DNA from 2 places in the Luteimicrobium sp. NPDC057192 genome. Region 1 is predicted to be linked to the other one. Evidence: riboswitches for the same ligand, from Rfam matches in the RefSeq annotation. Region 1 holds a riboswitch; the other holds the start of a gene.

Region 1 (15,356 bases):
ATCCGTGCCCGACGCGAACGCAAGAGCGACGACGGCAAGAAGTACGTCGTGCGCGAGACCGGCTACAACTACTACCGCTCGGTCGCTCTCCCGCGGTCGGCGGACGAGGCCGGCATCACGGCACGCTTCGGCCACGGGGTCCTCCGGGTCACCGTGCCTCTGACGCATCCCGCCGTCCGGAACGTGCCCCTGAGCTCGGACACCACCTGACCCACGCACGCGGGCGCCCGTCGCCGGAGCGCCGCTGGTCCGATACCGTGGGCTCGTCGGGGCCCCTTTGGGCCACGGCACGCTCGGACGAGCGCGCCGGCGAGGAGGCTGGTCCTATGGGCAGGCTGATCTACGTCACGAACGTGTCGGTCGACGGCTACATCGAGGACGAGCGAGGCTCGTTCGACTTCGGCCCGCTCGACGACGCCGTCTTCGCGTCCACGATCGAGCTGCTGCGGGGCGTCGGGACGTTCCTCTACGGGCGGCGGCTCTACGAGGCCATGTCGGTGTGGGAGACGGACCCCACGCTCGCGGCGCAGTCCGACGCGTTCGCCGACTTCTCCGCCGCCTGGAGCGCCGCGGACAAGGTCGTCTACTCGACGACGCTCACCGCGGTCGCGACGCGCGCCACCCGGGTCGAGCGCCGGTTCGACCCGGACGCGGTCCGCGCGCTCAAGGCCCGCGCCACGCGCGACCTCATGGTCGGGGGCGCCGACCTCGCCGCCCAGGCCCTCGGAGCCGGGGTGGTCGACGAGTGCCTGCTGTACGTGTGGCCGGCGTTCGTGGGCGGGGGCAAGCCCGCGCTGCCGCTGGGTCTGCGCCGCGACCTCGAGCTCACGGACGTCGACCGGTTCGGGAACGGCGTCGTGCGCGTGCGCTACCGGGTCCCGGAGTGAGGAGCCACCGAGCTCGGAACCTGGTGCACGCCTACCGTCACCACGTCCTGACCCGCGGCAGGGGCGCCGTCAGTCGCCCGGCCACTCCCCCGTCCAGCGCTCGAACGCGCGGGCGCCGGCGCGGTTGATCAGGGCCCGCACCCCGGAGAACACGGCGCCCTGGATGAGCGCGCCCAGGACGACCTCGCGCGCCTTGTAGGACGACTCGAGGGGCTTGGGCGCCTGGTCCTCCGGCCCGGGCACGAGGTGCTTGTACACGAGCCTGAAGACCCGCGCAGCGATGAGGCCACCGATGATCGAGCTGATGATCCCGACGGGGCGGTAGAGGATCTTCGCGGCACGGCGCCGGTCCTTCGCGCGGGCGGGGTCCTCGGCCGCGTCGGTGGTGGAGTCGGTCATGGTTCGACCGTAGCCGCGCGCTCGTCCGGCGGCACGGCGTGCGGACGACTGTGGGGAAACTGTGGCGGTCCGGGTCGGGGGCGCGCGCGGCCTGGCCACGGGCACGCCCGAAGGCGCAGGATCGGAGTATGAGCCTCTTCACGCGCCACCCTCGTACCCGGTGGATCGTGCCGGGCGCGGCCGTCGTCCTCGTCGCCGGCGTCGCGGTCGGGGCGAACGCGGCCACCACGGCCCGTTCGTCCGGCAGCCCGGACCTCCCGCCGACCACGGCCGAGCAGCTCCTCGTGGACCTCCAGCAGCCGACGGCGCAGGCCCTCCAGGGCACCGCCACCGTCAAGGCGGACCTGGGCCTCCCGAGCGTGCCGGGGCTGACCGACGCCGCCGGCGTGACGGGCCCCGGCCCGGCCGGCGCGCAGGGCACGTCGGGCGCGCTGTCGCTGCTCAGCGGCACCCACACGGTCCGCGTGTGGACCGACGGCAAGGCCAGCTCGAAGGTCGCGGTCCTCGCTGACGGCAGCGAGTCCGACGTCGTCACCAACGGCACGGACCTCTGGGTCTGGTCCGGAGCGAAGCGCACGGCCGCGCACGCGACGCTCCCGGCGTCGTCGGGCGCGAAGGAGAAGCAGCGCGCCCAGGGGTTCGAGGGCCTCACGACGCCCGACGCCGTGGCACGCGCCGCGCTCGACGCCGTCGACCCGACGACGACGGTCACCGCGGACGGCACGACCCGCGTGGCCGGGCACGACGCCTACGAGCTCGTCGTCGACCCGAAGTCGTCCGACACGCTCGTCGACAAGGTCGTGCTGTCGGTCGACGCGAAGACCCACGTCCCGCTGCGCGTGCAGGTGTACTCGACGAAGCGCACCGCGCCGGTCGTCGAGGCCGGGTTCACCTCGGTGAGCTACCAGCGGCCCGCCGCGTCGACGTTCGAGTTCACCGCGCCGAAGGGCGCGAAGGTCACGCAGCTCCAGGTGCCGTCGCTCTCCGGCCTGGCGCTGGGCGAGCAGGGCGGCGCGCTGGACGCGCAGAAGCCCGACGTCGTCGGCAAGGGCTGGGACGCGGTCGCCGTCGTGACGCTCACCGCCGAGCAGCGGCAGGCGCTCGCGGGCGACCAGGCCGGCCCGCTGCTGCGGACCCTCCCCACGGTCTCGGGAGACTGGGGCACCGGGCACGTGCTGACCGGCACGCTGTTCACGGCCGTCCTCACGGACGACGGCCGCCTCGCCGTCGGAGCGGTGCCCACCTCGGTGGTCACGGCGGCGCTCGCGCACACGAAGTGAGCGGAGCGAGCGCCCCCGTCCTCGCGACGTCCGGCCTCACCAAGCGGTTCGGGGGCAAGGGCGGCCAGGTGGCGGTGGACGCCGTCGACGTCGTCGTGCCGCGCGGCGCGGTCTACGGGTTCCTCGGCCCGAACGGGTCGGGCAAGACGACGACGATCCGCATGGTCCTCGGGCTCGTCCGCCCCACCGCGGGGGACGTCCGGCTGCTCGGCGGCCGCGTGCCCGACGACGTCGCGACCGTCCTGCCCCGCGTCGGGGCACTGGTCGAGGGCCCGGGCTTCCACCCGTACCTGAGCGGCCGCGCCAACCTGGCCCGGCTCGACGCGGCCGACCGCCTCGCCGACCCGCGGACCTCCGCACGGCGCATCGACGCCGCGCTCGACCGCGTCGACCTGCTGGGCGCGGCGCGCAAGCGGTTCCGCGCCTACTCGCTCGGGATGCGCCAGCGGCTCGCGATCGCGGCGACGCTGCTCCAGCCGCGCGACCTCCTCGTCCTGGACGAGCCCACCAACGGCCTCGACCCGCAGGGCACGCGCGAGGTCCGGACCCTGATCGGCCGGCTCCACCAGGAGGGCGTGACCCTGCTCGTGTCGAGCCACCTGCTCTCCGAGATCGAGCAGGTGTGCACGCACCTCGGCGTCATGCGCACGGGCCGGCTCGTCGCGCAGGGGACCGCGGCGGACGTGCTGGGCTCGACCCGCCCCACCGCCGAGCTGACGACCCCGGACACAGCCCGCGCGTCCGACGTCCTCACCGGGCTCGGCCTCCCGGACGTCTCCCCCACGCCCGACGGCGTCACCGCGACCCTCGACGGCGTCGCCCCCGAGGCCGTGGTCGCGGCGCTCGTGGGGGCGGGCGTCGCGGTGCGCGGGTTCGCCGTCCGGCGTGCCACCCTCGAGGACCGGTTCATCGAGCTCACGGGCGGAGGCTTCGATGCCGACGAGTGACACGGTCCCCGCCGCCCCCGTCCCCACGGGGCCCGCGGACGCCGTCGAGCGGGGCGGCGGCGCCGTCGGGCAGGGCGAGCGCGACGCACGCCAGGGCGCCGTCGGGGCGTGGCTGCGGTTCCTGCGCTCGGAGCTGCGGCTGATCCTGGGCCGTCGGCGCAACCAGGTCGGGCTCGCCGTGCTCGCCGCGGTGCCGATCGTCATCGCGATCGCCGTGAAGGTCGCCGACCCCGCGGCCGGGGGCGACGACTCGACGTTCCTCAACCAGATCGCCGGGAACGGGTTCTTCGTCGCTCTGGCGGCGCTCGCGCTCGAGATCGGGCTGTTCCTGCCGCTCGCGGTGGCCGTCCTCGCAGGCGACTCCGTGGCGGGCGAGGCGAACGTCGGAACGCTGCGCGGCCTGCTCGTCGTCCCCGTGACGCGCGGGCGGCTGCTCGCCGTGAAGTACGTGGCGATGGTCCTCGGGGCGCTGCTCGGGGTCGTGCTGGTGGCGGTCGTCGGACTCGTCGCCGGCGCGGTGCTGTTCGGGCTGCACCCCGTCGTCACCCTGTCGGGGACGACGCTCGGGCTCGGCGCCGGGCTGGTGCGCCTCGCGCTCGTCGTGCTCTACGTGACCGCGTACCTCGCGGCGCTCGGGGCCCTCGGGCTGTTCATCTCGACGCTCACCGAACAGCCCATGGGCGCGACGGTCGGGATCATCATCCTCAGCACCGCCATGTGGATCCTCGACTCGATCGAGCAGCTCCACTGGCTGCACCCGTGGCTCCTCGTGGACCACCAGCTCGCCCTCGTCGACCTGATCCGCGACCCCGTCTACACGCACGACCTTTCGCTCGGGCTGCTCACCGACCTCGCGTACGCCGTCGTGTTCCTCGCGGCCGCGTGGGCGCGGTTCTCGAGCAAGGACGTCACCAGCTGACGCACCCCGCCGGCCGTTCCCAGCGCCCCCGCCGAGCAAGCGGGGTTCGCGCCGAGCAAGCGGGCGTCTCCTTCTTGCTCGGCGGGAAACCCGCTTGCTCGACGTGGTGGCTCGGCTGACCTCGCGCGCCTGCCGCTCGCGTGCGCCGAACCGCTTCGACGCGCGAGACCGGGTGAAGCCGGTCACGATGGGCCCATGACCCGTGCGCAGGGGGGAATTCGCACGTGGCTCGCGGCGCTCGCCGTCGCAGCCTCCACACTGCTCGTGGCGCCGACGGCGGCCCACGCGTCCGGGGCGGGCACGCTCGCCGCGGACATCAACGCCGCCCGCGCGTCCGCGGGGCTGGGGCGGCTCGTCTACGACGGGTCGCTCACCGGCGTCGCGCAAGCGTGGGCGAACCACATGGCCTCGACCGACCAGCTCGCCCACAACCCGTCGACGCCCGCCCAGATCCGCGGCGGCTGGTCGGCGTGGGGTGAGAACGTCGGCTTCACGACGACCGGCAGCGCGAGCGTGCTGCACCAGGCGTTCATGGCGTCGGCCGGGCACCGGGCCAACATCCTCAACAAGTCGTTCACGTCGCTCGGCGTCGGGTGGGCCACGAAGAACGGGCACACCTACGTGGCGGAGGTCTTCGCCGCGTACCCGGGGGTCGGGTCGTCGCGATCGGGCGGATCGTCGAGCGGCGGGTCGAGCTCCTCGAAGTCGTCCTCGTCGAAGTCCTCGACGTCGTCCGGCGGGTCCGGGTCGTCGGAGACCCGGTCGCAGAGCACGTTGTCGGGCCGCACGACGTCCTCGGGCGGCGGGGGCGGCGGGAGCACGTCAGCCGGACAGAGCTCGACCCCGGCGAGCGCGCCCACCGCGACACCGGTCCACCCGGACGGGCTCGTCCTCGGGGACGTCGGGCCGAAGGTCAGGGCGATGCAGGTCAGGCTCGGCGTCCACGGGCACGCGGTGCGCACGGACGGGGTGTTCGGTTCGGTCACGGACCGCGCGGTGCGCGCGTTCCAGCGCGACGCCGGTCTCACGGTCGACGGCATCGTCGGGAAGCGCACGAGCGCCGCGCTCGCCCGCCCGGCGCCGAAGAAGGCCGCCCCCGCCCGGAAGGTGCCGGCCGCCGTCGCACCCGGTCCCGCGCAGCCGGACGCGCAGGACGCCGCGAGGACCGCCGCCGCACGCGAGCCTGCGGCGGCCGGTCGCGGGGACTCCGTGCGCCTGCCCCTCGCGGCCCGGTTCTCCCCCGCGGCGACGCGCAGCGTCTTCGCGAACCCGGTCGCGTTCGGCGCCGCGCCGGCCGTCGCCGACGAGACGACGGGTTCGAACCCGAGCCCCGCGGCCGTGGTCGGCACCCTGCTCACGCTCGCCGCGGCCGCCGCGGCCGGCCTCACGTGGGTGCTGCGCCGTCGTCGGACCTGAACCGGCCGCTCAGGCTCCCGCACCACGGCTCTGAACGGAGGGCCAGACGACGACGTCGCCGGCCCACGTGTCGGGCGTGCCGATCCGGCGCAGGGAGCGCACCGAGGCCGCCATCGCCCAGCTCACGGCGAGGCCGCCGGCGAAGATGCCGAACGTCCACGTCGGCCCCCACGCGTGCAGCATCACGCCCGCGAGGAAGGGCGCGAGGGGCGTGAGCCCTGCGGTGCACAGCATCATGACGGCGTTCATGCGGCCCTGGAGCGTGCCCGGCGTGATCGCCACGGCGTACCCGATCAGGCCCGCGTTCACGGCCGGCGCCGCGAGGCCCGTGATGCCCATGCCGACGAGGTAGCCGGCGTACGTGCCGGTCACCGGCACCACGGCGGCCCCGACGACGGCGACGAGCAGCAGCGCGATCGCGAGCGGCCCCGTCGCGAACCGCGCGACCAGGCGGCCCGCGGCGAGCGAGCCGAGGAGCATCGCAGCGCCGCTCACGCCGTCGATCAGGCCGATCCGGAACGGCGCGGTGTGCAGGTCGGCGAGGTGGAGGTTCAGGCCCGCGAACAGCCCGTTGAACGTCAGGTTGACCAGCGCGAACACCCCGAGCGACGCACGCAGGAACGGGATGGACATGACGTACCGCCAGCCCTCCACGAACTCCCGCCGGAACGGCTCACGCTCGCTGCGGTGCTTGACGGGCTCCCCGAGCGGGACGCGGACCGCCAGCGCGCACACCAGCGCCACCAGGTGCCCGACGGCGCCCGCGAGCGCCGGCAGCACGCGCGACACCGCGTAGAGGAGGCCGCCGAGCGGGCTCGCCACGAGGCTCGCGACCGCCGACCTGCCCTGGACGGCCGCCATCGCCGACCCGAGCTGCGGCGTCGGGACGACGTGCCGGATCGCCGCGGACTCCGCGGGCTCGTACGTCGCGCGGGCGACGGCGGCGAAGAACGCGGCGATCGCGAGGTGGAGGGTGGTGATGCCGCCGAGGAGGGACGCGACGCCGAGGCTCCCCCACGCCGCGAGCCCGAGGACGCTGCACGCGACGACGATCGTGCGGCGGTCCCAGCGGTCCGCGACGACTCCGGCAGGCAGGGTGGCGACGAGCCCGCCGACCTGCGCGACGGCGCCGATGATGCCCGCGACCACCAGCGAACCGCTGAGAGCGAGGGCCAGCAGGGGCACCGCGAACGTCGCCATCCCGGACCCGACGACCTCGACGGTCTTGCCCGTCATGAGCAGCAGGTAGGGGCGGTTGTGCCAGAGGGTCGGGAGGTCGTCCGCGGCGCCCGCGCCGGTGGGCGGCGCGGTGCGGGCTGTCGGCGCGGCGGACGGGGTGCCCGCCCCGTCGGCGCGTTCCGGAGTCGTCGTCGGCTCGACCATGCGAGACACGATATATCGCGTCTTGCGCGGGGTCTACCCCTCGCCCCGGGGCCCCCGCAGTGTCGCTACGTCGTCGTGGAGACGGCGTCCTGCGCGGGAGCCTCCCGCCCGACGACGGCGCAGCCCGCCGGGTCCAGCGCGACCGACACCCGCGCTCCCGGCTCGGGTGCCGTGCCGGCCGTCACGGCCACGAGACGTTCGACGCCCGCCGGCCCCTCGACGTCGAGCGTGACCTCGACGCCCCGCGGACGGAACACGGACTCGACCACGGTCGCGGGCCACGTGCGCGCGGTGGTGGTGGCGCCGTCGTCGGGCAGGACGCGGAGCCCGGCCGGCCCCACCGCCACCGACCTGTCAGAACCGGGAGCCCGTTCCCGGGACGCAGGTTCTGACAACTCGCCCGGCAGGAGCGACGACGCGGGCCAGAACGCCTGGTAGCCCAGGAACGTCGCGACCTCGCGCGACGCCGGCGCCCGCCAGAGCTCGGGCGGGGCCGCGACCTGCAGGACCTTCCCGTGCGCCATGACCGCCACGCGGTCGGCGACCTCGAAGGCCTCGTCGTGGTCGTGCGTCACGAAGACGGCGGTCGTGCCGGTCGTGCGGAGCGCGACCCGAAGGTCCGTCGCGAGCCGCTCGCGCAGACCCCGGTCGAGCGCCGACAGCGGCTCGTCGAGGAGCAGCAGCCGCGGCCGGGGCGCCAGTGCACGCGCCAGGGCGACGCGCTGCCGCTCGCCGCCCGAGAGCGTCTCGACCGGTCGCCCCCCGTACCCCTCGAGCCCGACGAGCGTCAGGAGCTCGGCGACCCGCTCCTCGCGCTCGCCTCGCGGCAGGCGCGCGACCCGCAGCCCGTACTCGACGTTCCCGGCGACCGTGCGGTGCGGGAAGAGCTGCCCGTCCTGGAACATCAGCCCGAACCCACGGCGGTGCACCGGCACGCCGTCGAGGTCCCCGCCGTCCCATGTGACCCGGCCCGCAGCGACCGGCTCGAGCCCCGCGACGGCGCGCAGCAGGCTCGACTTGCCGCACCCGCTCGGCCCGAGCAGCGCGAGCGTCTCGCCGCGCGCCACGCCGAGGGACACGCCGTCCACCGCGGTCACCCCGGCGGTGCCGCCGCGGCTCCCGCCGTCGTAGCGGACGACGACGTCCCGCACCGCCAGCCCCTCGCTCACAGCTCACCTCCGTCACGTTCGCCGCGCAGCTGCTCCGCGGCCAGCATCACCACGGCCGTCAGGGCCGCGAGCACGCACGACGCCGCCAGCGCCATGCCGTAGTTCCCCTGCCCCGGGCGGCCGATCAGGTCGAAGATCGCCACGGGCAGGGTCGCCGCGTCCGGGCGCGCGAGGAACGACGTCGCCCCGAACTCCCCCAGGCTCGCCGCGAACGCGAACCCCACCGCGAGCCCCACGGACCGGGCCGCGAACGGCACGTCGACCGTCCGCAGGACGCGGCCCGGCGCCGCCCCGAGGGTCGACGCCGCCTCGCGCAGCCGCGGGTCGATGGCCCGCAGCACGGGCAGCACCGTCCGGACGACGAGCGGGACGGCGACGACGGCCTGCGCGATCGGCACGAGCAGGCCCGACGTGCGCAGGTCGACCGGAAGCCCGAGCGGCTTGTCGAGCGTGACGAGGAAGCCGAAGCCCACCGTCACCGCCGACACGCCCAGCGGCAGCATGAACAGCGAGTCCAGCGTCGCGACCGCACGGCGTCCGGCCCGGCGCCGCGGACGCCGCGACACCACCAGCGCCACCAGGCCACCGACCACGAGCGCGATCACGGTGGCGACCAGCGCGATGCGCACCGAGTTCCACGTCGCGTCCCAGACGGTGACGCTCAGCGCCCCGCGGTCTCCCGTCGAGCCCAGGGCGCGGTAGTTCCCCAGCGACCACGCGCCGTCGACGTGCAACGACCGGACCAGGAGGTTCACCAGCGGCGTCGCCAGCAGGACCACGCCCACGGCGACCGTCACCGCGAACGGCACCAAGTCGCCCCCGACGACCGACCGCGTCCCGTCGGGCCCGCGCCCCCACAGGCGCAGCCGCCGGTCCGACGCCCGGTCCGAGCCCAGGCTCAGCGCGCGCTCGCGCCGGGCGCGCGTCCGCGACGCCACGAGCAGCACCACCGCCACCACCACCAGCTGCACGACCGACAGCACCGACGCCGTCCGCAGGTCCAGGAACTGGGTCGTCTGGATCCAGATCTCCGTCTCGATCGTCCCGAAGCGCAGGCCGCCCAGCACCAGCACCACGCCGAACGCCGTCGCGCAGAACAGGAACACGATGCTCGCGGCGCTCGCGATCGCCGGTGCCAGCGCGGGCAGCGTGACCGTCCGGAAGGCCCGCCACGACGACGCCCCGAGCGCCCGCGCGGCCTGCTCGGCGCGCGGGTCCAGGCGCGCCCACAGGCCACCGACCGTCCGCACCACCACCGAGTAGTTGAAGAACACCAGCGCCAGCACGATCGCCGTGAACGTCCCGTCGAGGTGCAGGAACCCCAGCGGGCCACCCTCCACCAGCAACGACCGGAAGGCCACGCCCACCACGACCGTCGGCAGCACGAACGGCACCGTCACCAGCGCCCGCACCAGACCGCGCCCCGGCCAGCGGCACCGGAACAGCACGTACGCGCCGGGCACGCCCAGACCCACCGACAGCACCGTCCCCAGCACCGCCTGCCCCAGCGTCAGCCCGATGATGCGCCACGTCCGCGGGGTGCTGAACACGTCCCCGAACCCGCTCAGGTCCAGGTGCCCGTCCGCGACGAACCCCTTGCCGACGAGCGTGAGGACGGGCCAGGCGAAGAAGACGACGAGGAACGCGAGGGGGATCGCGACGGCGAGCCCCCACGCGGCCACCCGGGCGACCGGGGGGCGGGACCTGTGGGGCGACGGTGGTCCGTCCGGGGCCGGACGGAGCGTGCGCGCGCGACCTACCATCCGGACCCTCGTTCCTCGGGTCCTCCCGCCAGACCCGCCACGGTCGCGCGCACACGCTCCGCCCGACCCCTCAGGTGACCGTCGTCGCCTGCGCCGTCGTGCACCCGGCCGCGCCCGCGCGCTGCCGTTCTCGCCGACGCGTGCGTCCCCAGCCCCCGCAGGGACGCTCCGAACACCCGCGTGGGTGCGCCGGTCGTCCGGCGCACCACCTCACCGCTCACCGCGCACCACCAACCCGCGAAGTACTCCGGATGCCGGGGTACCCCGCGAAGTACTCCGGATGCCGGGGTACCCCGCGAAGTACTCCGGCTGCCGGGGTACCTCGCGAGGTAGACCGGCCGCCCGCATACCTCGCGAAGTACTCCGGATGCCGGGGTACCTCGCGAAGTAGACCGGCCGCCCGCATACCTCGCGAGAGGCCGGAATCTGCTGCTCCCGGGCGCGCAGGACCGCGGATTTCGGATTCTCGGCGCGCGGCACCGAGGTGCCGGATGGAAGATCGCGCACCACTCTCCCGGACCTCGCCCAGGACAGGACCACAGGAACGATCAGCCAACGACAGCAGCCGTCCAGTCCTTGATCCAGCGCTCACGGTTCGCGGTGATGTCCTCGGCGGGCACGTCGAACGGCGTCGTCGCGAGCGGCGCGAACTTCTTCCAGGCGGCCGGGATCGTGGCGGCCGGGTCGACGGGGTACATGTACATGAGGTCGGGGATCGTGGACTGGACCTCGGTGGACTGCAGCCAGTCGACGACCTTCGCGGCGGCGGCGGGGTTCTTGGCGCCGGCGAGCACGCCCGCGTACTCGACCTGCCGGAAGCAGGTGTCGAGGAGCGCGCCGGTCGTGGTGGTCGCCTTGTCCTTGCTGAGCGTGAACGCGGGCGACGACGAGTACGACAGCACGATGGGCCGCGGGCCCTTGCCGTCGGCGCCGGAGAAGTCGGTGTAGTACGCGTCCTCCCAGCCCTGGTCGACCTTGAGCCCGTTGGCCTTGAGCGCCTTCCAGTAGTCGAGGTAGCCGTCCTCGCCCTTGGCGCCGACGGTGGCGAGGAGGAACGCGAGCCCGGGCGACGACGTCGCGGGGTTCTCGACGACGGTCAGGTCCTTGTAGGCGGGCTGGGTGAGGTCGTCGAGGGTCTTCGGCTCGGCGACGCCCTTCTTCGTGAACCAGGCGTGGTCGACGTTGAGGCACACGTCGCCGTAGTCGATGGGCGTGAGCTGCTGCTTCCCGTCGCTGCCGTCGACGGCGTACCGCTGGGCTTCGGCGGGCTGGGCGCCGGGCGTGTGGTCGGCGAGGACGCCGGCGTCGACGGCGCGGGTGGCGAACGTGTTGTCGATGCCGAACACGGCGTCGCCGAGGGGCGAGTCCTTGGTGAGGACGAGCTGGTTGGTGAGCTGTCCGGCGTCGCCCTGCTTGACGAGCTTGACGGTGATGCCGGTCTGCTTCTCGAACGCGGCGAGCTGCTTCTTGTCGACGGAGAACGAGTCGTGCGTGACGAGCGTGACGGGCCCGGTCGCGGGCCCCGCGCTGGTGCCGCCGGCCGACGGTGCTGCTGCGCCGTCGTCGGACGTGCAGCCCGCGAGGGCGAGGCTGAGGGCGAGGGTGCCGGCGAGCAGGGCGGCGCGGCGGGTGGTGTGCTGCAACGTGTCCTCCACATGGTGCTGGAGGGGCGTGCGTGGTGTTCGTCGGGCGGCTGCTCGACGGGCGCCACGACGGAAGAGATTCCCGACTTCCTCCACCGGTACTAACCGGGTCAGGTTCGAGGGTCTGCGGTGGTCCCGCACTCTCAGCGCCCATCCGCGGTGCGGACGACGCTCCCCTGTCGTTCGCCCCCCAGCCTACCGCCCGGGCGGGCGCCCCGGGGTCCCCGGGCACGGGCCAGGGGGTCACCCTGGGGCGACCGGGGTGGGTCCCGCGGCACGGTGGTTCCAGGTCGCCGGACGGCGCACCGAGCACCACTGGACAAGGAGCTGATCATGGTGGACTTCAAGGTCGAGATCGTCGTTCTTCCCGTCTCGGACGTGGACCGCGCGAAGGCGTTCTACGAGAAGGCGTTCGGCGTCCCCGTGGACGTCGACTACGCGGGCCCGAACGGGTTCCGCATCGTGCACCTGACGCCCACGGGCTCGCTGGCGTCGCTCGTCTTCGGCAGCGGGATCACGGACGAGACGCCGGGCACGTCGGCGGCGGTCCACCTCGTGGTGGACGACGTCGTCGAGGCCCGCAAGGAGCTCGAGGCGCGCGGGGTCGAGGTGAGCGAGGTCTTCCACGACGCGGGCGGCGTCTTCCACCACAGCGGGACGACGGACCGCGTCCCGGGCCCGCAGCCGGAGCGCCGGTCGTACGGGTCGTGGTTCTCGTTCGCCGACCCGGACGGCAACGAGCTGTACGTGCAGGAGGTCACGAGCCGCGGCGCGGGCCGCGTCAAGCACGTGATCTACCGGTCGGTCGACGAGGTCGAGGCCGCGCTGCGGGACGCTGCGGAGGCGCACGGGCGCCACGAGCAGGAGCTCGGCCACGCCGACGAGAACTGGCCGGCCTGGTACGCGACGCACATGGCGCAGCAGGCGGGCCTCGCGGAGTGAGGTTCGCGCGACGCCTCCTGACCGGCGAGGATGGTGCCCCGTCCGCGTTGACCAGGAGGCGCCGTGCCGATCCCGACCGCTCCCGCCGGCCCGAGCGGCGGCCCGACCCGGCCCGCGCTGCGCGGCCGGGCCACTGAGCTCGCCGACCTCGACGGCGTCCTGCGTGACGTGCGGTCGGGCCGGAGCCGGGTGCTCGTCGTCCGGGGCGAGGCGGGCGTGGGAAAGACGGCCCTCCTCGACCGTCTCGTCGACGACGCGTCCCGCTGCCGGGTGGTGCGCGCGGCCGGTGTCGAGGCCGAGTCGGAGGTCGCGTACGCCGTCCTGCAGCAGGTCTGCGCCCCGCTCCTGGGCCACCTCGACGCCCTCCCCGAGCCGCAGCGCGAGGCCCTGTCGACGGCGTTCGGGCTGGGCGCGGGCGCGCCGCCCGCGACGCTCGTGATCGGCCTCGCCGTGCTGGGCCTCCTCGCGGAGGCGGCGCAGGAGCACCCGCTGGTGTGCGTCGTCGACGACGTCCAGTGGCTCGACCGGATGTCCGAGGTCGTCCTGACGTTCGTCGCGCGCCGGCTGGACGCCGAGTCGGTGGCGCTCGTCTTCGGTGCGCGCAGCCCCGACGACGGCGGGATGCTCGCCGACCTGCCCGAGCTGCGGCTCGCGGGGCTCGCTGCGCCCGAGGCGCGCGCCCTCCTCGACGCCGTGCTGCCCGGCCCGCTCGACGACGCCGTCCGCGACCGGATCGTCGCGGAGACGGGCGGCAACCCGCTCGCGCTGCTCGAGCTGCCGCGCGACCTGAGCCCGGCCGAGCTGGCGTTCGGCCTGGGCGCCCCGGACGGATCGGTCGCGACCCGCGTCGAGGACGGCTTCGCCGCACGGATCGCGGCGCTCCCGGAGGACACGCGACGCCTGCTGCTCGTCGCCGCGCTCGACCCGGTCGGCGACGTGGGCGTGCTGTGGCGCGCGGCAGACCGGCTGGGCCTGGCGCCGGACGCGCTCGCTCCCGCCCGGGCGGCGGGCTTCGTCGAGGTCGGGGCGCGGGTTCGATTCCGGCACCCCCTCGTGCGGTCGGCGGCGTGGCGGTCGGCCGACCCCGCGGCCCTGCGCGAGGCGCACGGCGTCCTCGCCGACGTGACCGACCAGGCCCAGGAGCCCGACCGGCACGCGTGGCACCGCGCGCACGCCGCCGTCGGGCCGGACGAGGACGTCGCGGCCGAGCTGGAACGGTCCGCGGACCGGGCGACGGCCCGCGGCGGCCGGGTCGCGGCGGCGGTGTTCCTGGAGCGCGCGGCCGCCCTGACGCCGGAGCCGAAGACCCGTGGTGCGCGCGTGCTCGCGGCCGCCGAGGCGCGGTTGCAGGCGGGATCGTTGCGCGAGGTCGCGGACCTCCTCGCCGCCGCGGAGCTCGCCCCGCTCGACCCCGTCCTGCGCGCGACGCTCGAGCGCCTGCGCGCGCAGGCCGCGTTCGCGGCCGACCCGGGCCGTGCCTCGGGCCCGGCGCTGCTCGCCGCGGCGCAGCGGCTCGAGGGACTCGACGTCGCCGCGGCCCGCGAGACCTACCTCGCGGCCCTGGGCGCCGCGATGCACGCCGGACGCGCCGCAGGCGACGAGGGCGCCGCGGTCGCGCGGGCCGCGCTCGCCGTCCCGCCCGGCGACGACGCGACCGGGTTGCTGCTGACCGGGCTCGCCACGTGGTTCGTCGAGGGCCAGGCCGCCGCCGTCGGACCGCTGCGCCGTGGCCTCGCCGCCGTCACGGCCGACGAGGCGCCCGGTCTGCTCTGGCTCGCGGGCCCGCTCGCCCAGGAGGTCGGCGACGACGCGACCTGGTGGCGGCTGACCGAGCAGGCCGTCGACGGAGCCCGTGCGAGCGGCGAGGTGGCGGCGCTCCCGACGGCGCTCACGTTCCGCTCCCTCGCCCTCACCTGGGCCGGACGCGCGGCCGAGGCGTCCGCGCTCAACGCCGAGGCCGAGGCGCTCGCCCAGGCGACGGGCCGACCCCTCCACCCCGCCGGACCGCTCACCCTGACGGCCTACCAGGGTGACGAGCGGGCCGCCGCCCGGGTCCAGGAAGCCGTCGTCGCGGACGCGTCGGCGCGCGGTCAGGGGCGCCTCGTCGGGCTCGCGCACCACAGCCGGGCGCTGCTCCTCAACGGCCTCGGACGCTACCCGGCCGCCCTCGAGGCGGCGCGCGCCGGCGCCGCGTTCGACGACCTCGCCTTCATCTCGTGGACGCTCGTCGAGCTGGGCGAGGCCGCCGCCCGCGCCGGCGACGACGACGCTGCCCGCGAGGCGCGGGACCGGCTGGCCGCCCGCGCGGCGGCGACCGGGACGGACTGGCTGGGCGGGCTGGCGGCGAGCGTCGCCGCCCTCACCGCGCCCGACGACGAGGCGGAGCCGCTCCACCGCGAAGCCCTCGACCGGCTCGCGGCGCCGACCCTCACGCTCCACCGCGCCCGGGCGCAGCTCCAGTACGGCGAGTGGCTGCGCCGTCGGGGGCGGCGGGTGGACGCCCGTGAGCAGCTCCGCGCGGCGCACGAGGCGTTCACCGCGTCCGACGCGCGGGCGTTCGCGGACCGGGCCGCGCGCGAGCTCGCCGCGACCGGCGAGACGGTCCGCA
Region 2 (15,356 bases), on a different contig from region 1:
GACGTCCGCCACCTGCCCTTCGGGCGGGTCGTCGCCGGGGACGCGGACGCGGCGCTCGCGGGGCTGCCGCGCGACGCGGTCGTGGCGGTGCTGTGCAAGGCCGGCCCGCGCGCCGAGCGGGTCACCGAGGCCGCGCGCGCGGTCGGGGTGGACGCCCGCGTCGTCGACGGGGGCCTGCTCGCGTGGCGCGCCCGCCCCGCTGCTGCGGCGCGCTGACCCGTCAGAGTCGGGCGTAGCGCGCGCGGGCGAAGAAGTAGACCCCGTACGCGATCAGGCCGAGGGCGACGACGGCCAGCAGGACGACGCCCGCGGGCAGGGCTGCGAGCGACTTGAGAGCCCCGTCGAGCCCTTCCGACTTCCGGGCGTCCGCCGTGACGGCGGCCACCCCCGTCAGGACGGCCACGACGGCCAGCGCGACGCCCTTGGCGACGTAGCCGGTCCGTCCGAGCGCCATGACGGCACGCCCCCGGGTGCCCCCGGGGACCCTGATGTCCTCGCGGAACGTGGCGCGCACGCCCTTCGCCACGAAGTAGATGGCCACGCCGAGCACCACCAGCGCGACGGCGAGGAGGAGCGCGCGACCGCCGGGCGCGTCGAGGAGGCGCGCGCTCCAGGTCCGCGTCGTGCCCTTGTTGCTCGACTGGTGGCTCCGTGCGACGCCGTAGGCGCTGCCGCCGACCGCGAGGTAGGCGAACCCCTTGCTGGCCTGCTTGACGCGCCGCATCCAGGCGTCCCGGTCGCCGCCGCGCACCAGGGCGGCCTCGAGCAGGAGGAACAGCCCGAGCGCGAACAGGGCGACCATGATCACCCAGAGCAGGACCGGGCCGCCGGGCTGTCTCCGGAGCGTGGCGAGGGCCCCGCTCGGGTCGGCCGACCCGCTCCCCCCGAACGCGATCCGCAGGGCGACGACCCCGATCAGGATGTGGACGAGGCCGGCGGCGGCGAAGCCGACGCGAGCCGCAGCGCGCATCGGGGTGCTGGCCTTGACAGCGGAAGCGGTGGCCCGGGCGTCGTGGGCGGAGGGCACGGTGGTCGGCACGGCGTCACCGTAGCCCCCGCCGGACCGCTTCGCTCTCCCGGCGCTACAACGCCAGGTCCAGGTTTCCCGCCCGCACGACGCCGTCCACGGGCGACGACGCGAGCGCCTGCTCGCGCCGTGGCACCCGGCCGGCGCGCGCGGCGTCGTGGCCGGCCTGGACCGCGAGCCGCATGGCGCGCGCCATGCGCACGGGGTCGGTCGCGCGCGTGACGGCCGTGGCGAGCAGCACGCCGTCGCACCCGAGCTCCATCGCGAGCGCCGCGTCGGACGCCGTCCCCACCCCGGCGTCGAGGATCACGGGCACGCCGGCCCGGGCGGCGATGGCCTCGATGTTCCGCGGGTTCGCGACCCCGAGCCCCGAGCCGATGGGGGAGCCCAGGGGCATGACGGCCGCGCAGCCGACGTCCTCGAGGCGGCGCGCGAGCACGGGGTCGTCGTTCGTGTAGGGCAGGACGACGAAGCCCTCGCGCACGAGGGTCTCCGCGGCCTCGAGCAGGCCGACGGGGTCGGGGAGCAGCGTCACGTCGTCGGCGATCACCTCGAGCTTGACCCAGTCGGTGCCGCAGGCCTCGCGCCCGAGCCGGGCGGTGAGCACGGCGTCGCGCGCGGTGAAGCAGCCGGCGGTGTTGGGCAGGGCGCGGATGCCGAGGCGCTCGAGCAGCGACCAGACACCGTGGTCGCCGGACCTGTCCGCGCCCGCCGGCGTCGGCGCGAACCGGCGCAGGGCGACCGTCGTCAGCTCGGTGCCGGACGCGACGAGCGCGTCCTCGAGCGCGAGCAGGCTCGACGCACCGCCGGTCCCCATGACGAGCCGGGACCGCAGCGGGGTCCCCGCGATCGTGAGCGTGTCAGCCACCCTGCACCGCCCCCACGACCTCGACCCGGGCGCCCGGGAGCACCGCGGTCGTCTCCCAGAGGCTCCGGGGCACGACGGCGTCGTCCACCGCGACGGCGATCCCGCGGGCCGTGCGGTCCGCCGCGAACGCGGGGACGAGCCGGGCCACCAGGTCGGCGACCGGCAAGGCGCCGTCGAGGGGGTACGGCTCGCCGTTGACGAGGGTCGTGGGGGCGGGCGCGGTGCGCGCCGGGGGCGGCGGGGTCATGCGGTCCTCCTGTCGTGCTCGAGGGTGAGGGAACGGCCGCGGCCCGCGAACCGGGCCGGCGCGGCGGCAGCGAGGGCGACGGCGTCGGCCGGGGAACGGCCCGTGAGCTCGGCGGCCAGCGCGGCGCCCGTGATCGGCGCGAGGAGCACGCCGTTGCGGCCGTGCCCCGTCGCGAGCCACAGCCCCGGCACGCCGGACGGCCCGACGAGCGGGCGGCCGTCGGGTGTCGTCGGGCGGGCGCGCTGCGTCACGTCGACGAGCGTGGTCTCGTCGAGCGCGGGGACGAGCGCGCGGGCGTCGCGCAGCAGCGCGAAGGTGCCCCCGGTGCGCGGGCGGCGGACGTCCGCGGTCTCCTCGGTCGTCGCCCCGACGACGACCTCGCGCGTCCCGTCAGGGCGCGGCGCTCGCGGCACGACGTAGACCGGCCGGCCCTGGACCCGGCCCCGCACGGTCCGCGTGAGCCCGAGGTCGGGGCCCGCCTCGAGCCGTACGGTCTGCCCGACGACGCCGCGCACCGGGACGGGCACGTGCGGTGCGTCCGGGGCTTCGTGGAGGGTGGTGAGCGCCACCGATCCCATGCCCGCGGCGAGGACGGTGAGCCCCGCGCGGTGGAGGTGCCCGGCGTCGTCGACGGCGCCCACCACGCGGCTCCCGTCGAGGACGAGCCGCGTGGCGGCGGCGCGCACCCGCCGCGCCCCGGCGGTGGCGAGGGCCACGGTGAGCGCCCGGTGGGTGGCACGCGGGTCCGCGCGGTGGTCGTCGGGAGCGAGCGCGGCGGCCGCGACCGGCCCGAGGGCCGGCTCGAGGCGGCGGGCGTCCGCGACGGTCAGCGACGCGGAGCGCAGGCCGGCGGTCTCGTGCGTGCCGAGGACGCGGCGCAGGTCGTCGCGGTCGCCGGCGTCGTAGCCGACCAGCAGCGTGCCGGCGGCCTCGAACCCGGGCTCCGCACCGGACGCGTCGGCCAGCTCGCGCGCGAAACCCGGCCAGCGCGCGGCGCCCGCGAGGTGCAGCGCGGTGGCGGCGACGTCGTCGGGCTCGGCCTCGCCCACGGGCGCCAGCATCCCCGCGGCGGCGTGGGTGGCCCCGTCGCCCGGAGCGGGGTCGAGGACGGTCACGTGGGCGCCCGTGCGGGCGGCGTACCAGGCGCACGTCAGCCCGACGACGCCGCCCCCGACCACGAGGACGTCGGGCACGCGTGAGCGCGGCGGGGGGACGGCAGGCACGAGGATGCTCCCTTCGCTGGCATGACCCAGAGCAGGTTCGACGGTCGACGCCTCCGCCGGCGTCCTCTCAGCCCCGGCCCCGGACGGCGTCGAGGTTCGACGACCGGGCGGGAGGGGCTCCCGTGCACGCGTCACACTACACTCGCGCCGCATGGCCGCCCCCTCGTCGTCCGCGCCCGTCACCCGTCTCGCCGACGCCCGGTTGTACCTGTGCACGGACGCCCGGCCGGGAGGCCGCGACCTCGCCGACCTCGAGGCGTTCCTCGATGCCGCGCTGCGCGGGGGAGTGGACGTCGTCCAGCTCCGCGACCGCTCGCTCGACACCCGCGACGAGCTCGCGCTGTGCGAGATGGTGGCCGACGTCGCGGGGCGGCACGGCGCGCTCTGGGCGGTCAACGACCGGGCCGACGTCGCGCAGCTCACCGGCGCGCCCGTCCTGCACACGGGCCAGGACGACCTGCCCGTGCGGGCCGCGCGGTCGCTCGTCGGGCCCGGCGTCGTGCTGGGTCGCTCCACGCACGACGACGCCCAGGCCGCCGCCGCGGACGCAGACCCCGACGTGGACTACTTCTGCGTGGGACCCGTCTGGGCGACGCCGACTAAGCCGGGCCGTCCGGGCGTCGGGCTCGACCTCGTGCGCCGGGTCGCCGCGTCGCGGCCCACGACGCCGTGGTTCGCGATCGGCGGCATCGACGCGGACACCGTGGCCGAGGTCGCGGAAGCGGGGGCGACGCGGGTCGTCGTCGTGCGCGCGATCACCGGCGCCGACGACCCGGAGGCCGCGGCCCGCGAGCTGCGCGAGCGGCTCGGGTGACCTAGCGGCGGTAGCGGTACGCGTTGACGAGCGACCAGACGTAGGAGATCTCGCCGAGGACGACCACGACGACGGCCGCGACCTTCCACCACGTCGCGGCGCCAGTGCCGAACGCACCCCAGAGGATCGAGGCCACGACGAGCTGATCGAGCAGGAACCTCCACCAGGCCTGCTCGACGGTCGACGCTCGGCCGATCAGGCGGCGCTCCCAGCGAGGCTGCTCGCGCGTCATCGATCGCCCGGTGTCGTGGTGGTCTTGGTCGTGATTGTGCGGAATGCTCGCGTCCTCGGGAGTCACGTCCGACATCTTGCCATCGGTGAACGGCCCGCACGGGCGGGCGCACCGGCGCGACTATCCTGGGACGGTGACGACTCCCGCCACCGACATCCCCGGTCCCGTGACTCCCCGCCCCGTGCTCGTCGTCGACTTCGGCGCCCAGTACGCGCAGCTCATCGCGCGCCGCGTGCGCGAGGCGAAGGTGTACTCCGAGATCGTCCCGCACACCTTCACCGTCGAGCAGATGCTCGCGAAGGACCCGGCCGCGATCATCCTGTCCGGCGGCCCCTCCTCCGTGTACGCGGAGGGTGCGCCGTTCGTCGACCCCGCCCTGTTCGACGCCGGGGTGCCCGTCATGGGCATCTGCTACGGCTTCCAGGCCATGGCCCGCGCACTCGGCGGCGAGGTCGCCCAGACCGGGCTGCGCGAGTACGGCGGCACCGAGGTCGAGGTCTGCGAGGCGGGCGTCCTGCTCGCCGGCACGCCCGACCACCAGACGACCTGGATGAGCCACGGCGACGCCGTCCACCGCGCCCCCGAGGGCTTCGAGGTGCTCGCCACGTCGTCCGGCTCGCCCGTCGCCGCGTTCGAGGACCAGGGCCGTCGCCTCTACGGCGTGCAGTGGCACCCCGAGGTCAAGCACTCCGCGCACGGCCAGACCGTCCTTGAGCACTTCCTCTACGAGGGTGCCGGGCTCGCCGCCGACTGGACGCCCGGCAACGTCATCGCCGACCAGGTCGCCGCGATCCGCGCGCAGGTCGGCGACGCCCGCGTCATCTGCGGCCTGTCCGGGGGCGTCGACTCGTCCGTCGCCGCCGCGCTCGTCCAGAAGGCCGTCGGCGACCAGCTCACCTGCGTGTTCGTCGACCACGGGCTCCTGCGCGAGGGCGAGGTCGAGCAGGTCGAGCGCGACTTCGTCGAGGCGACCGGCGTCAACCTCGTGATCCGGGACGAGAAGCAGCGGTTCCTCACCGCGCTCGCCGGTCACACCGACCCCGAGACCAAGCGCAAGATCATCGGCCGCGAGTTCATCCGCGCGTTCGAGGACGCGGCGCGCGAGATCGTCGAGCGCGCCGAGGCCGACGGCGGCGCCGGGGGCGAGGTCAAGTTCCTCGTCCAGGGCACCCTCTACCCCGACGTCGTCGAGTCCGGCGGCGGCGAGGGCGCCGCCAACATCAAGTCCCACCACAACGTCGGCGGCCTCCCCGACGACCTCCAGTTCGAGCTCGTCGAACCCCTCCGCACCCTCTTCAAGGACGAGGTCCGCGCCGTCGGGCTCGAGCTCGGCGTGCCCGAGGTCATCGTCTGGCGCCAGCCGTTCCCCGGCCCCGGCCTCGGCATCCGCATCATCGGCGAGGTCACCGCCGAACGACTCGACACCCTCCGCGCCGCCGACGCCATCGCCCGCGAAGAGCTCACCAAGGCCGGCCTCGACCGCGAGATCTGGCAGTGCCCCGTCGTCCTCCTCGCGGACGTCCGCTCCGTCGGCGTCCAGGGCGACGGCCGCACCTACGGGCACCCCGTCGTCCTGCGCCCCGTGTCGTCCGAGGACGCCATGACCGCCGACTGGACGCGGCTGCCCTACGACGTCCTCGCCACCATCTCCACCCGCATCACCAACGAGGTCGCCGACGTCAACCGCGTCACCCTCGACGTCACCAGCAAGCCGCCGGCGACGATCGAGTGGGAGTGAGCGGGCGGTCGGTGCGTTGCCTCGTCGGGGGTGTGGGGTCCGGGGTCTGTGCGCCGGTCTTCCATCCGCCTCCGCTCGTTCCTCGCTCCGGCTCCCGCCAGACCCGCCACGACCGGCGCACACACCCCGGACCCCACACCCGGTCGTCAGCGCGCGTCCACATGCCGCTGGGTGCGCTGACATGCCCGCGTGGTTGGGCAGGTGCGCCGGTGACCTTTCGCGCACGACGGCGTCGCGAGCAGTGACGCGGTGAAAGCCCCTCGGGTGGTGGCCACCGACCTCGACGGGACGTTGCTCGGGGCCGACGGGCGCGTGTCGGCCCGGACGGCTGGGGCGCTCGTCGCGGCTGCCGAGGTGGGGATCGACGTCGTGTTCGTGACCGCGCGGCCGCTGCGGTGGCTCGACGACGTCGCCGAGCACGTCGCCGGCCACGGGGTTGCCATCTGCTCCAACGGCGCCGCCGTCGTCGAGGTCGCGACTCTCGCCGTGCTCGAGGAGCACGGCATGGACGACGCGCTCGTGAGCGAGCTCGCCCGGCGTGCGCGAGACGTGCTCGGCGGGCCGGGGAACACCCAGCTCGCCGTCGAGCACGCCGGCGGCATCACGCTCGAGCGGCACTACGAGTCCGAACACCCCACGCCGGACGGCACGCCGTTCGTCGAGCGGCTCGAGGACCTCCTGCCCGGCTCGACCCTCAAGCTGCTCGTGCGCACCGGGACGCCGCGACCCGACCTGCACGCCCTCCTCGCTGACGCGTTCGGGCCGCTCGCCACCGTCGCCGACTCCGGCGCCGCCGACCTCGGCGAGATCTCGCGCCCCGACGTCAGCAAGGCCACGACGCTCGCGACGTGGCTCGCCGGGCGCGGCATCGCGGCCGACGACGTCTGGGCCTTCGGCGACGCCCCCAACGACCTGCCCATGCTCCGGTGGGCGGGCCGCTCCTTCGCCGTCGCCAACGCGCGCCGGGCCGTGCAGGACGCGGTCCACGAGGTCTGCCCCGCGAACACCGACGACGGCGTCGCGCAGGTCGTCGAGCGCGCCGTCGCGCTCGCGTCCGGCTGAGCCGCGCTCCTTGCTCGCCCGCGTCAGCGGGACGCGGCGTCCTCACTGACCGCGGCGGCCGGGACCGTGAGGTACCGGTCCAGCAGGTCGGGCCACTCCGGGCCGAACCCGTCCGACGGCGTCAGGTGGCCGCCGCCCGCGACCGTCACGACGTCGGCGCCCAGCGGGGTCGCGTACTCGTCCCACGGTCCCTCGGGGCTGAACGGATCGCCCTCCCCGGTGACGACGAGCGCCGACCGCGCGCCCGTCGTGGTCGGCGGTGAGGCCACGAACGGCGCGACCACGGTCGAAGCCAGGACCGCGGACGAGGGCGGGGACACCAGCAGCACGCGTTCGACCGTCGGGACGAGACCGTCCGTGACGGCGCGCAGCCACAACGGCACGGCGAGGCTGTGGCACACGACCGTCGTGCTCGCCGGGTCGAGGGTGGCGAGCTCGGCCGTGAGCGCGTCGAGCCACGCCTCCAGACGCGGCTCGTCCGTGTCGGGGAGCTGCGGGTAGCGCACCACGTGGCCGCGCTCGGCCAGCTCGCCGGCGAGCCAGTGCTGCCAGTGCTCCGGCGGGCGGTGGTTGCCCCAGCCGTGCAGGACCAGGAAGCCTCTCGTCATGGCGTGAGCCTAAGGCGCCGCGCCGCGTCGTGCGGCTCGCGCCTCGGCCCGGACCCCGCGGGTACCGGGCCGAGGCCTCACGCGACTCAGCGGACCGAGCACGCCTTGCCGTCGAGGCGGAAGAGCATCGGCTGGTCGCCCGGCGGCGTCGAGGCCGTCCCCGCGAGCGCGAACGACGCCGTCGCTCCCGGCCGCAGCGCGTGCGCACCTCGCGGGGCGGACGCCGTGACGTCGTCGCCGGACTGGTGCACCCGTGCCCCGATCCCGAGCACCGCCCGCTGCCCGTCGGTGTACGACCAGGTGAGCTCCCAGCCCCGGACCGTGGACGTGCCGCTGTTGCGGACGGTCACCGCGCCGGCCCACGTGTGCGGCGTGACCTTCGTCGCCCGGTAGGTGACCTGGCAGGTGGGCGTCGGGAACGGCGGTGAGGCGAGCGCCACGAGCTCGCGGGCCTGCTGCGCGAACCACGCGCCCGCGGCCGGGTCGGCGTTGCCGCCGCGCGCCGGGTCGGTGGACCGGCCCGCCGCGTCCGTGTCGCCGGTCCCGCGGTCGCACTGCCCGTCGGACTCGCCGGGCACCTTGATCCATAGGTACGCGTCGACGAGCGGGACACCGGGGTCGAGCGTGGGGCGCGCGCCTGCGCCCCGGTCGGGCGGGTTGCACCAGACCTGGGCGTCGGGCCAGCCGTTGCCGGCCGGCGGCGTCCACGGCCCGACGCCGTTGCGGCTCGTGTCGATCACGAAGTGCGCCTGGTGGGCGGGGTCGGGCGTGAGGCCCGTGGACGCGAAGTCGTCCGCGTACTTCTGGTCGGTGAGCGCCCAGGTCGAGAAGTCGCCGGGGCTCGCCGGGTAGTACTGGCTGCCGCAGTAGCTCGGCTGGTACCAGGACGACTGCGTCGAGAGCTCGATGCAGTCGCTGATCCAGGTCCCGTACTTGACGAGGTGGTCCGTCGACTCGTAGTTCGAGGCGTTGAGGAAGAAGCCGTCCGCCCGCTCGACGCCCGCCTTGATGAGCCGGTCCGCGATGTCACCCGCGCCCAGCCAGCCGCTGTGCGTGCCGTCGAGGTAGACCCTGGTCCGGTCGCCGCCCTTGAGGGCGTCGACGGCGTGGTTGAGCTGCGCGTACCGGTCCGCGACCGCGGTGGCTCGGTCCACGTCGGCCGGCTGGCACCACTCCGCGTTGCCGCCGAGGTCGGTGTTCCAGGGGATGATGCCGAGCCCGTCCGGCTCGAGGATCACGATCGCCGGGCGGTCGCCGATCCCCGCCGCGACCCCGTCGACGAACGCGTCGTAGGCGGCGGTGTCCTGGGCTCCGCCCGCCGAGTACTGCGCGCAGTCCCGGTACGGGATGTCGTAGACGACGATCGTGGGCACCGCGCCGTCGTCCGCGGCGGAGGTCGTGACGCGTTGGGCCTCGGCCTTCGCCTCGGTGGGCGTGCCGGAGGTGATCCAGGTGGCCGAGGCGTACGAGCCGAGCAGGACGGCGTCGTCCCTTGCCTGCCCGCTGAGCGTGCGCGCAGCCTGGACGGTGGTGCTGTCGGGGTCGACCCAGGGCGTCGTCGGCGACGGCGCCGGGTGGTGCGGGGCGGCAGTGGCCGGGACGGCCGTGAGCCCGACGACGGCGAGCGCGACCGCCAGCGCAGATGCGGTGACCGCGGGCCGACGTCCCCTGCGCCGGGGCCGCTGGAGGTGAGGAGTGGTGCTCTGCAGGGTGCCGTTCGTCATGGAAGCGCTCCCACACTCGTGGAAGTCCGGGACGTCGTTGTCTCGGACTGCACGCCCGCAGAACGTCCGGCATGTGCCGCAGGTCACACGAGCGAGCGAGGCAACGTTAGGCGGAGGTCGCCCGCCGGGTCAAGCCACCCCCCGACGCACGCGGGCGCCCGTCCCGCCGCCGCCGGAGACCGGCACGCAGCAGCACGGGCGCCCGAGCGGACGGGTCAGGAGCGGTCGCGACGACGCACGCCGGTCACGATCGACCCCAGGACCAGCGCCACGCCCGCCCCGGCGAGCACGCCGATCGCCACGGTGCCGCCGTCGACGGTCGCGCCGCCCGCGACCGCGAGCGCCAGCACCCCGCACACCACGACGACGAGGCCCCACACGACGGCACCGACCCGGATCGCACGCCGCCCGCTCCTCGCAGGTCCGGCGGCCGGCTCGGGAGCCGCGGGGTACGCCTGCGCGCGGGGCGGTTCCGGGGCGACCGGCGCGGCTGCCGGGGAGGCGGCGGGAGTGCCGGGCGTGTCGTCGTCGGGCGCGTCGAGCGTCCAGAGGGCGTCGACGCCCGGCTCCTCCGCGGGCAGGACTCGTGTGCCGCCGTCGCGCGCGTCCGCCTCGGGCAGGTCGAGCCGCTGGGTGGGGTCGGGCTGCGGCGTGGAGTCGAGCGGTGCGGTCGCGGCGAGACGTTCGGTCGGGGCGCCGGAGCCCTCCACCGGGTCGAGGCGCTGGGTGGCGTCCTGCGAGCCGTCGGTTCCCTCGGGGACCGGACCGGTCCCGGGCTGCTGGGTGCTCATCACTTCTCCTCGATGGTGACGGTGCCGGCGCCGGAGCTGATGTCGAGGTCGAGCTGCGGCGTGGCGCCCGCGGCGACGCCCGCGGTCTCGAACGTGTCACGGTTGGCGTGCCCGCCGTGGCGCGACTGGTGGTCGGCGGCGGGGCCGACGAGCCAGTCGACGTCGCCCGCGAACAGGTGGACGGTGGCCCGCACCTCGGCGCCCTTCGGCACGAGGATCGTCGTGTCGCCGGCGCCGAGCTTCACCGGGATGGTGAGAGCGTCCTCGCCTGCGGCGGGCAGCGCGAGCCGGGTCAGGTCGACCGTGAGGTCCCCGACCGAGTACGTGTAGCCGTCCTGTGCGGCCGTGATGTCGGTCGCGACGACGGGGGAGTCCGGGGCGATCGCCCGGACGTCGCCGTCGAACGCGCCGCTGTTGTCGAGGGTCGCGGTCGGCAGGACCACGAGGCCCAGGATGATCGCGAGGGCGGTCAGGCCGCCCGACCCGCGGCCGCGCAGACCCGCGACCACGATGCCGAGGCCGAGGAGGACGAGGCTGATGCCGCCCCACACGAGCCACGGCGAGGTGATGTGCCCGCCGCGGTCGAGGCCGAACACCACGGCTCCGGCGACGAGGCACAGCCCGACGACGGCGCTCGCGATCGCGCCCGAGCGGCGGCGGCGCCGCTTCTCGTCGCGGTCCTGGGTGGCGACGGGCGCGGGCCGGTCGAGGTCGGGGGCGCGGAGCGGCTCAGGGCTCGGCGTGCGGATGGTCGACGCGGCGGCGTACGGCGCGGCGTACGAGGCGGTCGGCGCGCTCGGCGCCGGCGGGACCGGGCCGCCCGCGGGAGGTGCCGGGTACGGCGCGGTGGGGTGCTGCGGCGCCGTGCCCGCATACGCCTGCGGTGCGCCGGGGTAGTGCTGGCCCGGGTGGGGCGCGCCGGGGGTGGGCTGACCCGGGTACGGCTGGCCGGGGTACGGCTGGCCCGGCTGCTGCGGTCCGGAGGACCCGGGGGTGCCGTAGCCGGTGCCGTTCGGGCCGCGGTGACCGCGCGCGCTGAGGACGGCGGCGACGACGACCGCGACGCCGGCGAACAGGCAGAGCCAGAAGATGCCGGCGATCCAGTCGTCGCCGCGCCACCAGCTCCACGCGCCCAGGCGCCAGTTCACGCCCAGGATGAACGCGACGATCGGGCCGACCATCTCCCCGCGGAACTGGCCGTGGACGGCGTCGCGCAGGAGGCTGCGGCCGTTACGGTCGTCGGGCAGGAGGGCCCACGCGATCGCGTAGACCACGAGGCCGACGCCGGCGACGAGGCAGAGCACGAACCACACGCCGCGCACCAGGAGCGGGTCGACGCCGAGGCGGCGGGCGACGCCGCCAGCCGTGCCGGACACCCAGCGCTCGTCGGTGCGGCGGAGCCCGAGCCGGTCGAGCCACTCGAAGAACGAGTCCCCGTCGCGCTGCGGCCCGCCCTGCGGCGGCACGCCACCCTGCGGGGGGACCCCACCCTGCGGCGGTACCTGTCCCTGCGTCGCGCCTCCGGGCTCCGCGCCCGGGGCACCAGTCGTCGTGTCCATGGCTCCATCGTCGCGGCACAGCGGTGCCGCGGACCATGCGGTGGAGCCCTGATCCGACCCTGAGCACGCCCCCGGAGCCCGGAGGGAGCCCCTGATTCTCGGCCCTCAGGGGCGCCCGGATGCCCCTGAGCCCGGCCCTCCGTGCCACGATCGGAGCATGACCACCACGCCCGGACCGCCGCCTGCGCCCCCGCAGGCCGCCTCGCCCGGCGCGCCCCTCGCCGCGTCGGGCGCCGCGAGGCCCCCGCTCCTGCGCCCCGAGGCCGGACGGCGCGTGGGCGGCGTCTGCGCGGGCGTCGCCGCGCACGTCGGGATCCCCGTGCGGACCGTGCGCCTCGCGATGATCCTCGCCGGTCTGTCGGGCGTCGGCGTGGTGCTGTACGTGTTCTGGTGGATCACGATCCCCGTGGGCGACCCGCACGTCGCCGCCGAGGAGTCCCGGCCCGCGGAGCTGCAGCGCCTCGCCCGCCGCCTCAGCCGCGAGCGCTGGACGTTCCCCGCGCGGGACGTGCTCGCCGGGGCGATCCTGCTCGCCGCGGCCGGGATCCTCGTCGCGGAACGGCTCGGCTGGGACGTCAACGCGGGCTGGGCGCTGCCCGTGCTCGTCCTCCTCGCGGGCCTCGCGCTCGCCTGGTCCCAGCTCGACGCCGCCCAGCGCGGCCGCATGCTCTCGCACGCGGGCGGCCGGACGCCGGGCTCGATGCTCCGGCTCGGGGGCGGGCTGCTGCTCGTGCTCGTCGGGGTGCTCCTGCTCGTCGGGCGGACGGCGTCGACGGCCGACATGGCCCGCGCCTGGGTCGCGGCCGTCGCCGTGCTCGCGGGCGCCGCCCTCGTGCTCGCGCCGTGGTGGCTGCGGCTCGTCCGCGCCCTCGGTGACGAGCGGGCCGCGCGTGCGCGCGAGGCCGAGCGCGCCGACATCGCGGCCCACCTGCACGACTCCGTCCTCCAGACCCTCGCGCTGATCCGGGCCTCCGCCGACGACGCCGACCAGGTCGCCCGCCTCGCACGCGCCCAGGAGCGCGAGCTGCGCGAGTGGCTGTACACGGACCGGGCCGTGAGCGGCACGTCGCTCGCCGCCGACGTCCGCGAGCTCGTCGGCCAGGTCGAGGACGCGCACGGCGTGCCCGTCGAGGTCGTCGTCGTGGGGGACTGCGTGCCCGACGACGCGAGCTCGGCCCTGCTCCGCGCCGCCCGCGAGGCGCTGCTCAACGCCGTCCGGCACGGCGAGCCGCCCGTGTCGCTCTACCTCGAGGTCCGGGCCGACGCCGTCGAGGTGTTCGTCCGCGACCGCGGCGACGGCTTCGAGCTCGACGACGTCCCCACGGACCGCTTCGGCGTGCGCGAGTCGATCCTCGGGCGCGTGCAGCGCCGGGGCGGGACGGCCGTCGTCGAGAGCAGATCCGGCTGGGGGACCGAGGTCCACCTCGAGATGCCCCGGACCGCGACGCGCGAGCGCCCGCCCGGCCCGCCGTCCGGCCCCCGCAGCGCGGACGTCCCGACCACCCGACCCGATCCGGCCGAGGAGGCCCACACGTGACCGCCGACCAGGACGCCACCACCGCCCCGACCCCCGTCGACGTGCTGATCGTCGACGACCACCTCATGTTCCGCGCCGGCGTGCGCGCGAGCCTCGACGCGCGCGTGAACGTCGTCGGCGAGGCCGCCGACGTCGACTCCGCGGTCGAGGCGGCGCACGCGCTCCGCCCGGCCGTGGTGCTGCTCGACGTGCACCTGCCCGGCGGGCTCGGCGGCGGTGGCGCCGAGGTGGCGCGCCGCTGCGCCGACCTCGCCCCCACGACGCGGTTCCTCGCGCTCTCGGTGTCGGACGCCGCGGAGGACGTGGTCGCCGTCATCCGCGCGGGCGCTCGCGGGTACGTCACCAAGGCGATCACCGGGCCCGAGCTCTCCGGCGCCGTGCAGCGCGTCGCGGCCGGTGACGCCGTGTTCTCACCCCGGCTCGCGGGCTTCGTGCTGGACGCGTTCGGCACCGGCATGGGCGACGTCGCGATCGCGGACGACGAGCTCGACCGGCTCTCGGCGCGCGAGCAGGAGGTCATGCGGCTCATCGCGCGCGGCTACACGTACCGCGAGGTCGCGAGCAAGCTCTTCATCTCCGTCAAGACGGTCGAGACGCACGTGTCCGCCGTGCTCCGCAAGCTGCAGCTCTCCTCGCGCCACGAGCTGACCCGCTGGGCGGCGGCGCGGCGCATCCTCTGAGCGCCCGCCGACGCGGGGGTTCCGTGACATGTGTCCGCATGCTGGAAGGCGCCTTCATCGCGGCGTGATGCCCGTTCTACGTTGATTGCGGGGATGGCCCGACGCCTGCCCTGGAACGTGAGCGACTCACCGATGAGGGGAACCACCCATGTCCAGCAGTGCTTCCGTCCGGCCCGTGCGCGACGTGCGCGGCACCGGAGTCTTCGCGATCGTGGTCGGGATCGTCCTGATCCTGGCCGGCGGCGCCGCGTACGGTGCCGTCACCCTGCAGCTCAGGGCCGAGAACGTCACCGTGTCCGACGGCGCCCGGTTCCTCGCGGGCGCCCGGGTCCAGGACCCGCTGACCGCGTACGCGCAGGCCGACGCGATCGACCGGGACGCGCTCGAGGCGACCGGCGGCAAGACCTACGCCCAGCTCGGCCAGGACGACCCCGCGCGGGACACGGCCCGGACCGCGTCGTTCCTGCGCGCGTCCCTGCTCACGTCCGTCGTGGCGTTCGGCGTCTCGCTCATCGTCGCCGCGAGCGGCCTGGTCTTCCTGTTCCTCGGGGCCGCGGTGCGGCGCCTGGGGAAGAACGACGCCGCGATCGTCGAGCAGTTGCCGGCGGCGGTCGCGGCGGTGCTCGCGGACGGCTCGTCGCGCGGCCCGGAGCCCGAGCTCGCCCCCGCCTGAGCTCCGTTCCGGCCGCGCCGCGCCGCCGCGCGGCACCTGAGGGCCCGGTCTACGGTGAATGTCGGGGCAGGTCAGACGCCCGCCCTGGCTCGACGGCACGTGCGCGACCCGACTCACCGAGGGGAACACTCATGTCCAGCAGCGTCACCGTCCGGCCCGTGCGCGGGGTGCGCGGGATCGGGCTCTTCGCGATCATCGTGGGGATCATCATGATCCTCGCCGGCGGCGCCACCTACGTGATGGTCACGTCGCAGCTCCGCGACGAGAACATCACCGTCTCCGACGACGCGCAGTTCTTCGGCGGCGCGCGCGTCCAGGACCCGCTCACCGCCTACGCGCAGGCCGAGGTCATCAACAAGCACGCGCTCGAGATGGCCGACGGCCAGACGTACGCCGAGCTGCCGCAGGACGACCCGCGCCGCGCGACCGTCATGAACGCGTCGTTCCTGCGGGCGTCGCTGTTCACGTCGGTCGTGGCGTTCGGTGTCGCGCTCCTCGTCGTAGCGTGCGGCGTGCTCTTCCTGCTCATCGGCATCGCGCTCAGGCGCCTCGGCAAGGGCGAGGTCAGCGTGC

The links. A riboswitch is a leader RNA that binds a small molecule or an ion and turns the genes downstream of it on or off. The one in region 1 is predicted to bind thiamine pyrophosphate.
Region 2: another riboswitch for thiamine pyrophosphate. It lies ahead of ACFT5B_RS15120 (FAD-dependent oxidoreductase); the one in region 1 lies ahead of ACFT5B_RS11645 (thiamine ABC transporter substrate binding subunit).

What each region holds. Positions count from the first base shown of each region.
Region 1 is NZ_JBHUWD010000022.1:13,363-28,718, forward strand. Features, by position in the region: gene ACFT5B_RS11595 (Hsp20/alpha crystallin family protein) at 1-210, shown strand, start outside; gene ACFT5B_RS11600 (dihydrofolate reductase family protein) at 327-887, shown strand; gene ACFT5B_RS11605 (DUF4235 domain-containing protein) at 957-1,286, opposite strand; gene ACFT5B_RS11610 (outer membrane lipoprotein carrier protein LolA) at 1,415-2,566, shown strand; gene ACFT5B_RS11615 (ATP-binding cassette domain-containing protein) at 2,563-3,513, shown strand; gene ACFT5B_RS11620 (ABC transporter permease) at 3,500-4,432, shown strand; gene ACFT5B_RS11625 (CAP domain-containing protein) at 4,628-5,848, shown strand; gene ACFT5B_RS11630 (MFS transporter) at 5,858-7,231, opposite strand; gene ACFT5B_RS11635 (ABC transporter ATP-binding protein) at 7,297-8,400, opposite strand; gene ACFT5B_RS11640 (ABC transporter permease) at 8,397-10,163, opposite strand; gene ACFT5B_RS11645 (thiamine ABC transporter substrate binding subunit) at 10,712-11,806, opposite strand; TPP riboswitch at 11,877-11,994, opposite strand; gene ACFT5B_RS11650 (VOC family protein) at 12,140-12,748, shown strand; gene ACFT5B_RS11655 (ATP-binding protein) at 12,812-15,356, shown strand, end outside.
Region 2 is NZ_JBHUWD010000033.1:33,151-48,506, reverse strand. Features, by position in the region: gene ACFT5B_RS15140 (ThiF family adenylyltransferase) at 1-216, shown strand, start outside; gene ACFT5B_RS15135 (DUF1206 domain-containing protein) at 221-1,039, opposite strand; gene ACFT5B_RS15130 (thiazole synthase) at 1,083-1,895, opposite strand; gene thiS (sulfur carrier protein ThiS) at 1,888-2,142, opposite strand; gene ACFT5B_RS15120 (FAD-dependent oxidoreductase) at 2,139-3,365, opposite strand; TPP riboswitch at 3,357-3,499, opposite strand; gene thiE (thiamine phosphate synthase) at 3,517-4,179, shown strand; gene ACFT5B_RS15110 (hypothetical protein) at 4,181-4,411, opposite strand; gene guaA (glutamine-hydrolyzing GMP synthase) at 4,545-6,149, shown strand; gene ACFT5B_RS15100 (HAD family hydrolase) at 6,399-7,211, shown strand; gene ACFT5B_RS15095 (RBBP9/YdeN family alpha/beta hydrolase) at 7,235-7,819, opposite strand; gene ACFT5B_RS15090 (glycoside hydrolase family 6 protein) at 7,906-9,543, opposite strand; gene ACFT5B_RS15085 (hypothetical protein) at 9,759-10,334, opposite strand; gene ACFT5B_RS15080 (PspC domain-containing protein) at 10,334-11,893, opposite strand; gene ACFT5B_RS15075 (PspC domain-containing protein) at 12,051-13,430, shown strand; gene ACFT5B_RS15070 (LuxR C-terminal-related transcriptional regulator) at 13,427-14,110, shown strand; gene ACFT5B_RS15065 (aromatic ring-opening dioxygenase LigA) at 14,259-14,783, shown strand; gene ACFT5B_RS15060 (hypothetical protein) at 14,915-15,356, shown strand, end outside.